2 regions of the Pseudomonas sp. DW-iso17 genome follow, and region 1 is predicted to be linked to the other one. Evidence: predicted binding sites of a transcription regulator. Region 1 holds the regulator's gene; the other holds the start of a gene.
The links. The regulator FliA, encoded in region 1, starts transcription of late flagellar genes. The targets are predictions, from matches to a motif close to CTAAAGTTTNNNNNNNNNNNGCCGNTAA.

Region 2: a site for FliA is predicted at 2,094-2,121, ahead of AC4PS6_RS21720 (methyl-accepting chemotaxis protein). Genes of this name have one in related genera too.

Annotation. Positions count from the first base shown of each region.
Region 1 covers NZ_JBZXEA010000041.1:23,285-30,678, forward strand. Annotated here, with positions in the region: gene AC4PS6_RS21030 (protein-glutamate methylesterase/protein-glutamine glutaminase) at 1-169, opposite strand, end outside; gene AC4PS6_RS21035 (chemotaxis protein CheA) at 218-2,422, opposite strand; gene AC4PS6_RS21040 (protein phosphatase CheZ) at 2,434-3,222, opposite strand; gene AC4PS6_RS21045 (chemotaxis response regulator CheY) at 3,241-3,615, opposite strand; gene fliA (RNA polymerase sigma factor FliA) at 3,783-4,523, opposite strand; gene fleN (flagellar synthesis regulator FleN) at 4,520-5,353, opposite strand; gene flhF (flagellar biosynthesis GTPase FlhF) at 5,459-6,775, opposite strand; gene flhA (flagellar biosynthesis protein FlhA) at 6,787-7,394, opposite strand, start outside.
Region 2 covers NZ_JBZXEA010000041.1:166,357-173,750, forward strand. Annotated here, with positions in the region: gene AC4PS6_RS21710 (DMT family transporter) at 1-829, opposite strand, end outside; gene AC4PS6_RS21715 (CPBP family intramembrane glutamic endopeptidase) at 1,251-2,042, shown strand; gene AC4PS6_RS21720 (methyl-accepting chemotaxis protein) at 2,151-3,716, shown strand; gene AC4PS6_RS21725 (alpha/beta family hydrolase) at 3,819-4,511, opposite strand; gene ccoN (cytochrome-c oxidase, cbb3-type subunit I) at 4,591-6,015, shown strand; gene ccoO (cytochrome-c oxidase, cbb3-type subunit II) at 6,026-6,634, shown strand; gene AC4PS6_RS21740 (cbb3-type cytochrome oxidase subunit 3) at 6,638-6,838, shown strand; gene ccoP (cytochrome-c oxidase, cbb3-type subunit III) at 6,835-7,394, shown strand, end outside.

The DNA.
Region 1 (7,394 bases):
CGTAGTCCATGGTGATCACGTCCGGCTTCAAGGCAATGGCTTGATCGATCGCCTCTTTGCCGTTGGTGGCCGTGCCGACCACCTGGATCGTTGGATCAGCGGAAAGAATTTCCGAGACGCGGCGGCGGAAGAAACCCGAATCGTCCACCACCAGGACCTTGACTGCCATAAACACTCCGTTAGGCGGGGCGGGCATGACCGCCCTGCCCCACCAGAATCAAATACGCCGTGCGGCGTAACGCTTGAGCATGCTCGGAACATCGAGAATCAGTGCGATGCGACCGTCACCGGTAATGGTTGCGCCCGACATGCCTGGGGTTCCCTGCAGCATCTTGCCCAAAGGCTTGATCACCACTTCTTCCTGGCCCACCAGTTGGTCGACCACAAAGCCGATGCGCTGGGTACCCACGGACAGAATCACCACATGACCTTCGCGTTGTTCTTCATGGGCGGCCGAGGCCACCAGCCAACGCTTGAGGTAGAACAGCGGCAACGCCTTGTCACGCACGATCACCACTTCCTGGCCGTCCACCACGTTAGTGCGCGACAGGTCGAGGTGGAAGATCTCGTTGACGTTGACCAGCGGGAAGGCGAACGCCTGGTTGCCCAGCATCACCATCAGGGTCGGCATGATCGCCAGGGTCAACGGCACCTTGATGACGATCTTGGAGCCCTGGCCCTTGGTCGAGTAGATATTGATCGAGCCGTTGAGCTGGCTGATCTTGGTCTTCACCACGTCCATGCCCACGCCACGCCCGGACACGTCGGAGATCTCGGTTTTGGTCGAAAAGCCCGGGGCAAAGATCAGGTTGTAGCACTCGGTGTCGGTCAGGCGGTCGGCGGCGTCCTTGTCCATCACGCCGCGCTTGACCGCGATATTGCGCAAGATGGTCGGGTCCATGCCTTTGCCGTCATCGGTGATCGACAGCAGGATGTGGTCGCCCTCTTGCTCCGCCGCCAAAATCACTTTGCCGTTGCGGGACTTGCCCGCAGCTTCGCGTTCTTCCGGAGTTTCTACGCCGTGGTCGACCGCGTTGCGCACCAAGTGGACCAGCGGGTCAGCCAGAGCCTCGACGAGGTTTTTGTCGAGGTCGGTTTCTTCGCCCACCAGTTCCAGGTTGATTTCTTTCTTGAGCTGGCGCGCCAGGTCACGAACCAGGCGCGGGAAACGGCCGAAGACTTTCTTGATCGGCTGCATCCGCGTTTTCATCACCGCGGTTTGCAGGTCGGCGGTGACCACGTCGAGGTTCGACACGGCCTTCTGCATGGCTTCGTCGCCGCTGTTCAGGCCCAGGCGCACCAGGCGGTTACGCACCAGCACCAGTTCGCCCACCATGTTCATGATGTCGTCCAGGCGCGCGGTATCCACACGCACGGTGGTTTCGGCTTCGCTGGCAGGTTTTTCCGCTGCCGCTGGGGCCGCTGCACGCGCAGGGGCCGGGGCGGCGGCAGGTGCTGGCTTGGCTGCCGGCGCAGGTTTGGCAGCAACCGGTGCCGCAGTGGCTGGTGCTGCAACCTGCGCGGCCGCGGCCGGGGCAACTTCGCTGAACTTGCCTTTGCCGTGCAGCTCGTCGAGCAAGGCTTCGAATTCGTGATCCGAGATCAACCCGTCACCGGCCGGTGCGGTACTGGCCGCTGGCGCAGCGGCGGCGGCAGTCGCTGCAACCTCGGGCAGGGCTTCGGCCACAAAGGTGCCTTTGCCATGCAGTTGGTCGAGCAGTGCCTCGAATTCGTCGTCGGTAATGTCAGTGCTGGTGTTGGCAGCGGGTGCTTCTGGCGTCGCCGCAGGAGGTGCCACGGCATCCGCCGCGAACTGGCCTTTGCCGTGCAACTGGTCGAGCAACGACTCGAACTCGGCGTCCGTAATGTCTTCACTGCTCGGCGTCGCGGCAGGCTGCACCGGCACTTCAGCTTCGGCCTTGACCGCGCTGAGGGAGTTGAGCAGTTGTTCGAACTCGCTGTCGGTCACGTCCGGCTCGGCTTGCGCCACCGGCTCCGGTGCGGCCTCGACCACCGGCGCAGCCGCGGTATCGGCAGGTTCGGCCAGGCGCGCCAGGGCGGCCAGCAGTTCCGGCGTGGCGGCAGTGATCGGTGCACGTTCACGCACTTGGCTGAACATGCCGTTGACCGCATCCAGTGCTTCGAGAATCACGTCCATCAGTTCCGAGTCGACGTGACGCTCACCCTTGCGCAGGATGTCGAAAACGTTCTCGGCGATGTGACAGCACTCCACCAGCTCATGGAGCTGGAGGAAGCCGGCGCCCCCTTTTACAGTGTGAAAACCGCGAAAAATTGCATTGAGCAGGTTCGCATCATCCGGTCGGCTTTCCAGCTCGACCAGTTGTTCGGACAGTTGCTCTAGAATTTCGCCGGCCTCTACAAGGAAATCCTGAAGGATTTCTTCATCGGCGCCGAAGCTCATGTGGGTGCTCCTTAGAAGCCTAAACTGGATAACAGGTCATCTACGTCATCCTGACCTGACACAACGTCTTCACGTTTATCGGCATGAATCTGCGGACCTTCACCCTTGGCGAGATGTTTTTGTGGATCTTTTTCAGAGAGGATCGCTTCACGGTCATGTTCGATGCCGGCAAAACGATCGACCTGGCCGGCCATCAGCACCAATTTGAGCAAGTTGCTTTCCACTTCGGTAACCAACTGGGTCACGCGCTTGATTACCTGGCCGGTGAGGTCCTGGTAATCCTGGGCCAGCAGGATGTCGTTGAGGTTGCTGGCCACCGTGCGGTTTTCCTGTTCGCTGCGCGACAGGAACCCGTCGACGCGACGCGCCAGTTCACGAAACTCTTCAGCGCCCACTTCGCGGCGCATGAAGCGGCCCCAGTCCTGGCTCAAGGCCTGGGCTTCGGTGGCCATGCCGTTGACCAGGGGCGTGGCGTTTTCCACCAGGTCCATGGTGCGGTTGGCCGCCGCCTCAGTCAGCCTGACCACATAGGACAGGCGCTCGGTGGCGTCGGTAATCTGGGAAATTTCTTCGGCCTGGGGCATGCGCGGGTCAATCTGGAAATTGACGATTGCGCTGTGCAGCTCGCGTGTGAGCTTGCCCACTTCCTGGTACAGGCCGCGGTCACGGGTCTGGTTAAGCTCATGGATCAACTGCACCGCATCGGCGAACTGGCCTTTTTCCAGGCTGTCGACCAACTGGTGAGCATGTTTTTTCAGGGTCGACTCAAAGTCGCCCTGTGACGTTTCGTTATGCTCCATAGCTCCCCCGCGATGGCATTAGCCGTGGATGCGTTCGAAGATTTTCTCGATCTTCTCTTTCAAGGCCAGTGCCGTGAATGGTTTGACCACATAACCGTTGACCCCGGCTTGGGCGGCTTCGATGATCTGTTCGCGCTTGGCTTCGGCGGTCACCATCAGCACAGGCAAGCTGCGCAGTTTTTCATCGGCGCGCACATGGCGCAGCAGGTCGATACCGGTCATGCCCGGCATGTTCCAGTCGGTTACCAGAAAGTCGATGCTCCCGCTGTTGAGGATCGGAATGGCCGTCAGGCCGTCATCCGCCTCGACCGTGTTGGTGAACCCAAGGTCACGCAACAGGTTTTTAATGATCCGCCGCATCGTTGAGAAGTCATCAACGATGAGGATTTTCATGTTCTTGTCCAATTCGACCTCCAAGCAGTCTTAAACGCGCCCAGCACCTGGACGCGCCATTTCAATCAACAGGCGTTACACAAAAAGGACTGCCCAGGGCACCACGGCACACAGCCGCGAAACCTTGCGATCTCACGGCAGCGTCTGCAGTGCCCCCACACTGCCTGTCAGCGCGCGCGCCACTCGGCCAATCGCCCCCGCAAGCGGGCTGCGCACTGGCTATGCAACTGGCTGACACGCGATTCGCTGACCCCCAGGACCTCACCGATTTCCTTGAGGTTCAGCTCTTCGTCGTAGTACAGCGCCAGCACCAGCCGCTCACGCTCCGGCAAGTTGGCGATTGCATCGGCCAACGCGCCCTGGAAACGTTCATCTTCCAGGTCGCGTGACGGCTCCGTATGCGCGCTCGCGCCGTCCTCGTGCAGCCCTTCGTGTTCGCCGTCCTGTAAAAGGTCGTCAAAACTGAACAGGCGGCTGCCCAAGGTATCGTTCAAAATCCCGTAATAATCGTCGAGACTCAATTGGAGTTCGGCCGCAACTTCATGATCTTTAGCGTCACGACCGGTTTTTGCTTCAATTGCTCGAATTGCATCACTGACCATACGCGTATTGCGGTGTACCGAACGCGGCGCCCAATCGCCTTTACGCACCTCGTCGAGCATCGCGCCACGAATACGGATACCCGCATACGTTTCGAAACTGGCACCCTTGCTGGCGTCGTATTTGGTCGAGACTTCAAGCAGGCCGATCATGCCGGCCTGGATCAAGTCTTCAACCTGCACACTCGCGGGCAGGCGCGCCAACAGGTGATAGGCAATGCGCTTGACCAACGGCGCATAGCGCTCGATCAATTCGCCCTGGCTGTCACGTGCCGACTTTTTGTAAAGGTTGTAGCCGCTGGATGTCATAGCACCGGTCCTGCGCTCGTCTGATGCACCAAACGCTCGACGAAAAACTCCAGATGCCCCCGCGGGTTGGCGGGCAACGGCCAGGTATCGACCTTCTGGGCAATGGCCTTGAACGCCAGTGCGCATTTCGAACGAGGGAACGCTTCATAGACCGCACGCTGCTTTTGCACGGCCTTGCGCACACACTCGTCATAGGGAACTGCGCCGACGTATTGTAAAGCCACATCGAGGAAGCGGTCCGTGACCTTGGTCAACTTGGCGAACAGGTTGCGCCCTTCCTGCGGGCTCTGGGCCATGTTGGCCAGCACGCGGAAGCGATTCATGCCGTAGTCACGGTTAAGCAGTTTGATCAGCGCGTAGGCATCGGTGATCGAGGTGGGCTCGTCGCACACCACCAACAGCACTTCCTGCGCTGCGCGCACAAAGCTGACCACCGACTCGCCGATCCCGGCGGCGGTGTCGATCACCAGCACGTCGAGGTTGTCGCCGATGTCGCTGAACGCCTGGATCAGCCCGGCATGCTGCGCGGGGCTCAGGTGCACCATGCTCTGGGTGCCCGAGGCCGCCGGCACGATGCGAATGCCACCAGGGCCCTGGAGCAGCACATCGCGCAGCTCGCAGCGGCCCTCGATCACATCGGCCAGGGTATGTTTGGGTGTCAGCCCCAGGAGAACGTCCACGTTCGCCAAGCCCAGGTCAGCATCCAGCAGCATGACGCGACGGCCAAGCTCTGCCAGGGCCAGGGACAAATTCACTGACACGTTAGTTTTCCCGACGCCACCTTTGCCGCCGGTCACCGCGATCACCTGTACGGGATGCATGCTGCCCATTTTATTTCTTTACCTTGTCTTGCTTAGACGCAGGCTACATGGCTTGGCCGCGTGAATCGCTTGCAGACCATCGATGTAGGTACATTTCACGGTGTTCATCCTGCCTCAACCCACCCGTTTAGCCGGGTGGTGGTAAAGGTCGGCGAACATATCGGCCATCGCTTCCTCGCTAGGCTCGTCTTGCATTTGCACACTCACGGCACGGCTGACCAACTGATGACGGCGCGGCAGATGCAGATCATCCGGGATCCGCGGCCCGTCGGTGAGGTAGGCAACCGGTAATTCATGGCTGATGGCCAGGCTCAATACCTCGCCCAGGCTCGCGGTTTCGTCGAGTTTGGTGAGGATGCAGCCGGCCAGGCCGCAACGCTTGTAGCTGTGATAGGCAGCGGTAAGAACCTGTTTCTGGCTGGTGGTTGCAAGCACCAGGTAATTTTTCGACTTGATGCCACGCCCGGCCAGGCTTTCGAGCTGCATGCGCAGCGCTGGATCACTGGCTTGCAGGCCGGCGGTATCGATCAGCACCACGCGCTTGCGCAGCAACGGCTCGAGGGCATTGGCCAGGGACTGGCCCGGGTCGACATGGGTCACCGGCACGTTGAGAATGCGGCCCAGGGTCTTGAGCTGCTCCTGGGCGCCGATGCGGTAGCTGTCCATGCTCACCAACGCGATATTCTGTGCGCCGTACTTAAGCACATAACGGGCGGCCAGCTTGGCCAGGGTGGTGGTCTTGCCCATGCCGGCGGGGCCGACCATGGCGATCACACCGCCCTCTTCCAGGGGTTCGATTTCCGGCGTGGCGATCATGCGCGCCAGATGCGCCAGCAACATGCGCCAGGCCTGACGAGGTTCTTCGACTTCGGCGGTCAAGGCCAGCAGGTCGCGGGACAACGGGCCGGACAAGCCGATGCGTTGCAAGCGGCGCCACAGGTTGGCTTGCTGGGGCTTGCTGCCTTGCAACTGAGTCCAGGCCAATGAGCCCAGCTGCACTTCGAGCAATTCACGCAGGCCATTGAGTTCAAAGCGCATCGAGTCGATCACACGCTGGTCAACTGCGGCGGCCGGGGCAGGCGCTGCAGGACGCGGCGGTTCGACAAAGGTGGGCTCAACCAGCGGCTCGGCGGCGGTCAGCGGCAGGCCGGCGAATAATTGGCGATTGGTGCTGGCATCGCTGTCACCGCGCATGCTCAGTTCAGCCTGGGCCGACACAATGCGCGAGGCGGTCTTGCGCAGCTCGTCTTCGAGTTCCATGTTCGGCACGCGCGGGGCCAGCGCCTGGGGCGTGTAATCCAGGGCAGCCGTCAGCTCGACACCGCCGGCAATCCGACGGTTACCGATAATCGCGGCATCGGCGCCCAGCTCATCGCGGACCAACTTCATGGCCTGACGCATATCGGCGGCGAAAAAACGCTTAACTTGCATAACCCACTACCTCAGCCATTGGGCCCAACTGTCGCGACGATAGTCACTTGCTTATTGTCAGGAATTTCCTGGTAAGCCAACACGTGCAAATTCGGTACAGCCAGGCGTCCAAACCGCGACAACATCGCGCGAACCGGGCCGGCCACCAGCAGGATCACCGGGTTGCCCTGCATTTCCTGGCGCTGTGCGGCGTCGATCAACGAACGCTGCAGCTTTTCAGCCATGCTTGGCTCCAGTAAAACGCCCTCTTCCTGGCCTTGCCCTGCCTTCTGAATACTATTGAGCAATATTTGTTCCAACCTGGGCTCCAAGGTGATCACAGACAGCTCGGACTCAGTCCCTACAATGCTTTGCACGATTGCGCGGGACACGCCGACACGCACCGCCGCCACCAGAGCGGCAGTATCTTGACTCTTGGCGGCATTGTTGGCGATGGCCTCGGCAATGCTGCGAATGTCGCGCACAGGCACCTGTTCGGCCAACAGCGCTTGCAACACCTTGAGCAACTGCGACAACGACAGCACGCCAGGCACCAGCTCTTCGGCCAGTTTTGGCGACGATTTGGCCAGCAAGCCCATCAATTGCTGGACTTCCTCGTGGCCGATCAGCTCGTGGGAGT
Region 2 (7,394 bases), 140 kb from region 1:
CGATGATCAACGCCATTCCCAGCACGCTCAACAAGGCCAGGCGATTACCGAAGATCAGGTAGTCCATCACCGCCGTCACTGCTGGCACCAGGTAGAACAGGCTGGTGACATTCACCAGGTTGCCCCGGGCGATCAGGCGGTACAGCAATAACGTCGCCAGCACGGACACCACCAGCCCCATCCACAGGACCGGCAGGTAAAAACGCGCACTGTGTTCAAAGTGGAACGGCTGGAACGGCACGAACACCGCGCACAGTAGCAACCCGGCCAGGTATTGCAGTGGCAGCGTGCCCAAGGGGTTGTCGGTGATGCGCTTTTGCATGATAGAGCCAAACGTCATGCTCGCCAGCGCCAGCAGCCCGAACACCATCCCGGCCAGGGACATGCCCGCCAACCCGATGCCCTGGTACACCACCATGATCAAGCCCGCCAACCCCAACCCCAGGCCGAACAACCGGCGCCAGGAGCGTTGGCGCTCCATCAGTACCACGGTAAGGATCGGCTGCACGCCCATGATGGTCGCCATCACCCCGGGGGTGACGTTGAGGTCCAGGGCCAGCAGATAGAAAATCTGGTAGGCCCCCAGCAAAACCAGGCCCGTCGCCGCCGCATACAGCAAGGGTTTGCCGGGACGAGGCAGCTTCAACTTGAGGATGGGTACCAACACCACCAACCCCATCAGGGCGATGGCAAAGCGGATCAGCAGAAAGGCAAAGGGCGAAGCATGGGCCAGGCCCAACTTGGAGAAGATCGCCCCGCTGCTCCACAGCAGGACAAACACGCTCGTCGAGGCCGCCGCGGCCACGGATTGTTTCGAAAGCACAGACATGGTTACCACCTGTTATCAGGCTAAAAAGCCGACTCAGTAAAAACTGAATTTCAGTAGGTTTTTTTCAGGCAGGCACGGGGCAACAGCGAATCGCTGATCAGCCCGAAATGCCAACACCCGGCGGTGATACGACTGCGTACACCGGCGTGCTACTGACAGGTGGGGGGGTAGTGACTGATCTGCGCAGGCTGCTTGCCACGGCACGGCACGACCACAGCGTTGACCGCTGAATCGACTACCGCTATGCGCTGGGAAGCTGGCATGTGCTGATCTTTTTGAAGGGATGAAGACGCGATGACTATAACCAGCCGCAAATACATTTTGCAATCCTTTCCCCTCACCCTGTGGGTGGAGGAGTTTTCATGCCGTCCAGGCAGACCGCTCGCTATAATGCCGCCCAGTTTTTTTCCAAGGATTTCACATGATTGCTTTGCCCTGGCTGTACCTCACCCTACTTTCCATTGGCTATGTCGTGGCTTTGATCTACGGCCAACTGGGCGTACTGGCGGCGGTCTCCATCGCACTGTTGCTGGTGGCCGGGTATGCCGTACGCCAGCAACGCAACCCTTGGGCACGCTACCTTGGCCACGGCTTGTTTATTGTCCTGGCCCTGGGCCTGGCGATGCACTGGCTACCGGGCTTCTATAACGGCCGCGGTATTGCGCCCCAGCGATTTACTCCGGACTCAGTGCCCTTCTCGATGTACCTGAACCAGGACAAACCCCTGATCGGCTTCTGGCTGTTGCTGGCCTGCCCGTGGATTGTGGCGCGGCGTTCATTGCGCCTGTCGATCTGCGTCACAGCCATGGCCCTGACTCTGGCCGCCATCGCCGCCTTGGGTGGCGCGGCCCTGCTGGGGATGATCAGTTGGGCGCCCAAGTGGCCGGACGAGGCGTGGCTGTGGGTGTTGAATAACCTGCTGCTGGTGACGTTGGTCGAAGAAGCGCTGTTTCGCGGGTATATCCAGGGCGGCCTGAGCCAACGCTTCAAACACCTGCCCTATGGCGAGAACCTCGCGCTGCTGCTGGCCTCGCTGTTATTCGGCCTGGTGCATTTTGCTGCGGGTTGGCAGTGGATGCTGCTGGCGGGTATTGCGGGCGTGGGCTACGGCCTGGCGTATCGGTTCGGCGGGCTAGGCGCGGCGATTGCCACGCATTTTGGCTTGAATCTGCTGCACTTCGGGTTGTTTACCTACCCGATGCTCGCCGGCTAAGCCTGCCTTCTACAGAGGCAACGCTGTTCGCAGGATTGTTGCAAAAATAAGTTAAATAAATGCCCCGCATGGCCGATACCCCCTGAAAGCCTTGCGGATTGAACAATCATGCGTAATAACCAACCCGTTACCCAGCGCGAACGTACCTTCCCCGCTCAGCAACGGTTGATCTCCACCACAGATGCCAAGGGTGTGATTACCTACTGCAACGACGCCTTTGTCGAAATCAGTGGGTTCACCCGCGAAGAACTGGTGCGCGCGCCACACAACCTGGTGCGTCACCCGGATGTGCCGCCGGCCGTGTTCGCGCATATGTGGTCCACGCTCAAACAAGGCTTGCCATGGATGGGCATTGTCAAGAATCGCTGCAAGACCGGTGACCACTATTGGGTTAACGCCTATGTGACGCCGGTCTTCGACGGTAACCAGGTGATCGGCTACGAATCGGTGCGCATCAAGCCCACCGCCGAGCAGATCCGCCGGGCCGAAGCGCTCTATCAACGCATCAACCAAGGCAAGTCGGCCGTCCCCCAACGGGACAAGTGGCTGCCGGTGTTGCAGGACTGGCTGCCGTTTATCCTGGTCAGCCAGTTAAGCTTCATGATCGGCGCCACCCTCACCTCCCAATGGGGCTTTGCCCTGGCAGCGGCGCTGTCGGTGCCGTTGGGCCTGCTGGGCTTGAGCTGGCAACAGCGCGGTCTCAAGCGTTTGCTGCGCCTGGCCGAACAGACCACGTCCGACCCGTTGATCGCGCAGATGTACACCGACAGCCGTGGCGCACAAGCGCGCCTGGAAATGTCGATCCTCAGCCAGGAAGCGCGTCTGAAGACCTGTCTTACCCGCCTGCAGGACACCGCCGAGCACCTCAACGACCAGGCCGCGCAATCCAACACCCTGGCGCACAACAGCTCCAGCGGCCTGGAACGCCAGCGCATGGAAACCGAACAGGTGGCCACTGCGGTAAACCAGATGGCGGCGACCACCCAAGAAGTGGCCAGCCACGTGCAGCGCACCGCCGACGCCACCCAGGAAGCCAACCGCCTGACCGGCCGCGGCCGCGATATCGCCGGGGAAACCCGCGAGGCGATTCAGCGTCTTTCGGCAGCCGTTGGAGAGACCGGTGTGACCGTCACGCAACTGGCCAAAGACAGCGATGAAATCGGCGGCGTGGTTGATGTGATCAAAGGCATTGCCGACCAGACCAACCTGCTGGCACTTAACGCCGCTATCGAAGCCGCGCGTGCCGGTGAGATGGGCCGTGGTTTTGCAGTGGTCGCCGATGAAGTGCGCCAACTGGCGCAGCGTACGGCCGAATCCACCGGGCAGATCCATACCCTGATCGCCAAGCTGCAACACACCGCGGCTGCGGCCGTGCAAACCATGGACGCCGGGCACCGCCAGGCCGAAGAAGGTGTGGCACGGGTGATGGAAGCAGACCAGGCCTTGGTGGGTATCAGTGAGGCGGTGGCCAATATCACCGACATGACCACTCAGATCGCAGCCGCAACCGAGGAGCAAAGTGCGGTGGCCGAGGAGATCAGCCGCAACATCAGCACCATTGCGCTGTTGGCGGACCAGACCTCGGAGCAGGCGATGAACTCGGCGCAACTGAGTGAAGAGTTGACGCATACCGCCAATACCCAGTATTCGCTGGTAGAGCGTTTTAACCGATAAACTGCTATCGCAGGCAAGCCAGCTCCCACACTGGACGGTATTCACCGATAGAAATAGGTGAACCCAGCCCAATGTGGGAGGGGGCTTGCCCCCGATAGGGCGCTAACAGGTCCGGAGAAACTCAGCCACCTGCACCGCCGCCGCCTCCAAGTGCTGCTCATGGCTAAACCCCGAAGCCTTCAGCGGCTTCAAGTCATGGTCCCCCGCCGCCAACCACATCACCTCAATGCTCTCTGACAAGTCATAACTCTGCACCGCCGCACGATTGCCCAAGGCATCGCGCTCGCCCTGCACAATCAAGGTGGGCGTCATAAGCGCAGCCAAGTGCTCCACCCGGGGTTTCTCTGGCTTGCCCACCGCATAGAACGGATAGCCCAGGCACACCAACCCATCGGCGCCCAGTTCATCGGCCAGTAAACTGGCCATCCGCCCGCCCATGGACTTGCCGCCCATCGCCAGTTTCCCAGCGACATGACGTCGCACCTCGGCATACACCTCGCGCCAGCACTCCAGCAGTTTCGGCGCCGGATTCGGGGGGCGTTTGCCGCCGTCCACGCGACGCTGGGCCATGTACGGAAACTCGAAGCGCAACACGCTCACGCCATGCCCGGCAAGGCGTGCGGCCATATCGTTCATGAACGCCGAGTCCATCGGTGCGCCAGCGCCGTGGGCCAGGATCAGCGTGACCGGCTCACCCGACGTCGCGCCGGTGGCGACATCCCACAACCAGCCATGTTCCCGTACACACTGCGCCCATTGATCCCCGTCAATACTGGCCTTGTGCTCTTTGCCCATGCTTGCCTCGCTTTTTAGTCTGCCTATAACTCCAGCCCAAGTGCCGCACTTGCTTGGGTTGAACCGTGGATGGGGAACCATGAACACTACTTTAAGTACCGCCTATAACTACAAGGTGGTCCGCCAATTCGCCATTATGACGGTGGTGTGGGGCATCGTCGGCATGGGGCTCGGGGTTTTTCTCGCTGCCCAATTGGTTTGGCCTGCGCTCAACTTCGATTTGCCTTGGACCAGCTTCGGTCGCCTGCGCCCTTTGCACACCAACGCGGTGATCTTCGCGTTCGGTGGCTGTGCGCTGTTCGCCAGCTCCTTTTACTCGGTGCAACGCACCTGCCAGACGCAGCTGTTCGCGCCGAAAGTCGCCGCGTTCTGCTTCTGGGGCTGGCAGCTTGTGATCCTGCTGGCGGCAATCAGCCTGCCACTGGGCTACACCAGCTCCAAGGAATACGCCGAGCTGGAATGGCCGATCGACATCCTGATCACCATCGTCTGGGTCGCCTACGCCATCGTGTTCTTCGGCACGATCATGAAACGCAAGACCAAGCACATCTATGTGGGCAACTGGTTCTTCGGCGCGTTCATCATCACCGTGGCCATCTTGCATATCGTCAATAACCTGGAAATCCCGGTCAGCCTGACCAAGTCCTACTCGCTGTACGGCGGGGCGACGGATGCCATGGTGCAGTGGTGGTATGGGCACAACGCGGTAGGCTTTTTCCTCACTGCGGGTTTCCTCGGCATGATGTACTACTTCGTGCCCAAGCAGGCCGAACGCCCGGTGTATTCCTATCGCTTGTCGATTGTGCACTTCTGGGCGCTGATCACCCTGTACATCTGGGCCGGCCCTCACCACTTGCACTACACCGCCTTGCCGGACTGGGCGCAGTCCCTGGGCATGGTGATGTCACTGGTGCTGCTGGCGCCAAGCTGGGGCGGCATGATCAACGGCATGATGACCCTCTCGGGTGCCTGGCATAAGTTGCGCAGCGACCCGATCCTGCGCTTCCTCGTCGTCTCCCTGGCCTTCTACGGCATGTCGACCTTCGAAGGCCCGATGATGGCGATCAAGACCGTCAACGCCCTCTCCCACTACACCGACTGGACCATCGGCCACGTACACGCCGGGGCGCTGGGCTGGGTGGCGATGATCTCCATCGGCGCGCTGTACCACATGATCCCGAAAATCTTCGGTCGCGAGCAGATGTACAGCCTCGGCCTGATCAACGCGCATTTCTGGCTGGCCACCATCGGCACCGTGCTCTACATCGCGTCGATGTGGGTCAACGGCATCGCCCAGGGCCTGATGTGGCGTGCGGTCAACGAAGACGGCACCCTCACCTACTCCTTCGTCGAAACCCTGGTGGCCAGCCACCCAGGCTTCATCGTGCGACTGGTGGGCGGTGCGATCTTCCTCAGCGGCATGTTCCTGATGGCTTACAACACATGGCGCACCGTGCGTTCGGCGCAACCTGCCGAAGTCACCGCTGCCGCGCAGATGGCCTGAGGAGTCGATGATGAAACACGAAACGATTGAAAAGAACGTCGGCCTGTTGATGCTGCTGATGGTGCTCGCCGTGAGCATCGGCGGCCTGACCCAGATCGTCCCGCTGTTCTTCCAGGACGTGACCAACAAGCCGGTCGAAGGCATGAAGCCCTACACCGCACTGCAACTGGAAGGCCGCGACATCTACATCCGTGAAGGCTGCGTGCAGTGCCACTCGCAGATGATCCGCCCGTTCCGCGCCGAGACCGAGCGCTACGGCCACTACTCGGTGGCCGGCGAAAGCGTGTGGGACCACCCGTTCCTGTGGGGCTCCAAGCGTACCGGCCCGGACCTGGCCCGCGTCGGCGCACGCTACTCGGACGACTGGCACCGCGCGCACTTGTACAACCCGCGCAACGTGGTGCCAGAGTCGAAAATGCCGGCCTACCCATGGCTGGTCACCGCCGCCGTCGACAGCAGCCACACCGAGACCAAGTTGAAAGTGATGCGCACCCTCGGCGTGCCGTACACCGACGACGACATCAACGGCGCCGTCGCCAGCCTCAAGGGCAAGACCGAGATGGACGCGCTGGTTTCCTACCTGCAAGTGCTCGGCACTGCCATCAAGAGCAAGAGGTGAGCCATGGGATTTGAATTCGATGCGGGCACCATCCGCGGCCTTGGCACGCTGGTGGTCGCCATCGCCTTTATCGGCCTGTCGCTGTGGGTGTTCAACAACCGCCGCAACGCGGAATTCGAGCAGGCGCGCCTGCTGCCGTTTGCCGATGAACCTTCCCCACCCGACGCTCAAGCAGAGCCAGCCACAAGGAGCACTCGGCCATGACTACGTTCTGGAGTACATGGATCTGCGTATTGACCCTGGGCAGCCTCATCGGCCTGACCTGGCTGTTGGTCGGCACTCGCAAGGGCGAGACCAAGGGCAGCGTCGACCAGACCATGGGCCACGCCTTCGACGGTATCGAGGAATACGATAACCCGCTGCCCCAGTGGTGGTTCATGTTGTTCGCCGGCACCCTGGTGTTTGCCGTCGGCTACCTGATCCTCTACCCGGGCCTGGGCAACTGGAAAGGTGTACTGCCGGGCTATGAGGACGGCTGGACCCAGACCAAGGAATGGGACAAGGAAATGGCCAAGGCCGACGCCAGGTTCGGGCCGATCTTCGCCAAGTTCGCGGCCATGCCGGTAGAAGAAGTGGCCAAGGACCCGCAAGCATTGAAGATGGGCGGTCGCCTGTTCGCCTCCAACTGCGCGGTATGCCACGGCTCGGACGCCAAGGGCGCCTATGGCTTCCCCAACCTGGCGGACAGCAACTGGCGCTGGGGCGGTTCGGCCGAGGCCATCAAGGCCACCATTCTGAACGGTCGCCATGCGGCGATGCC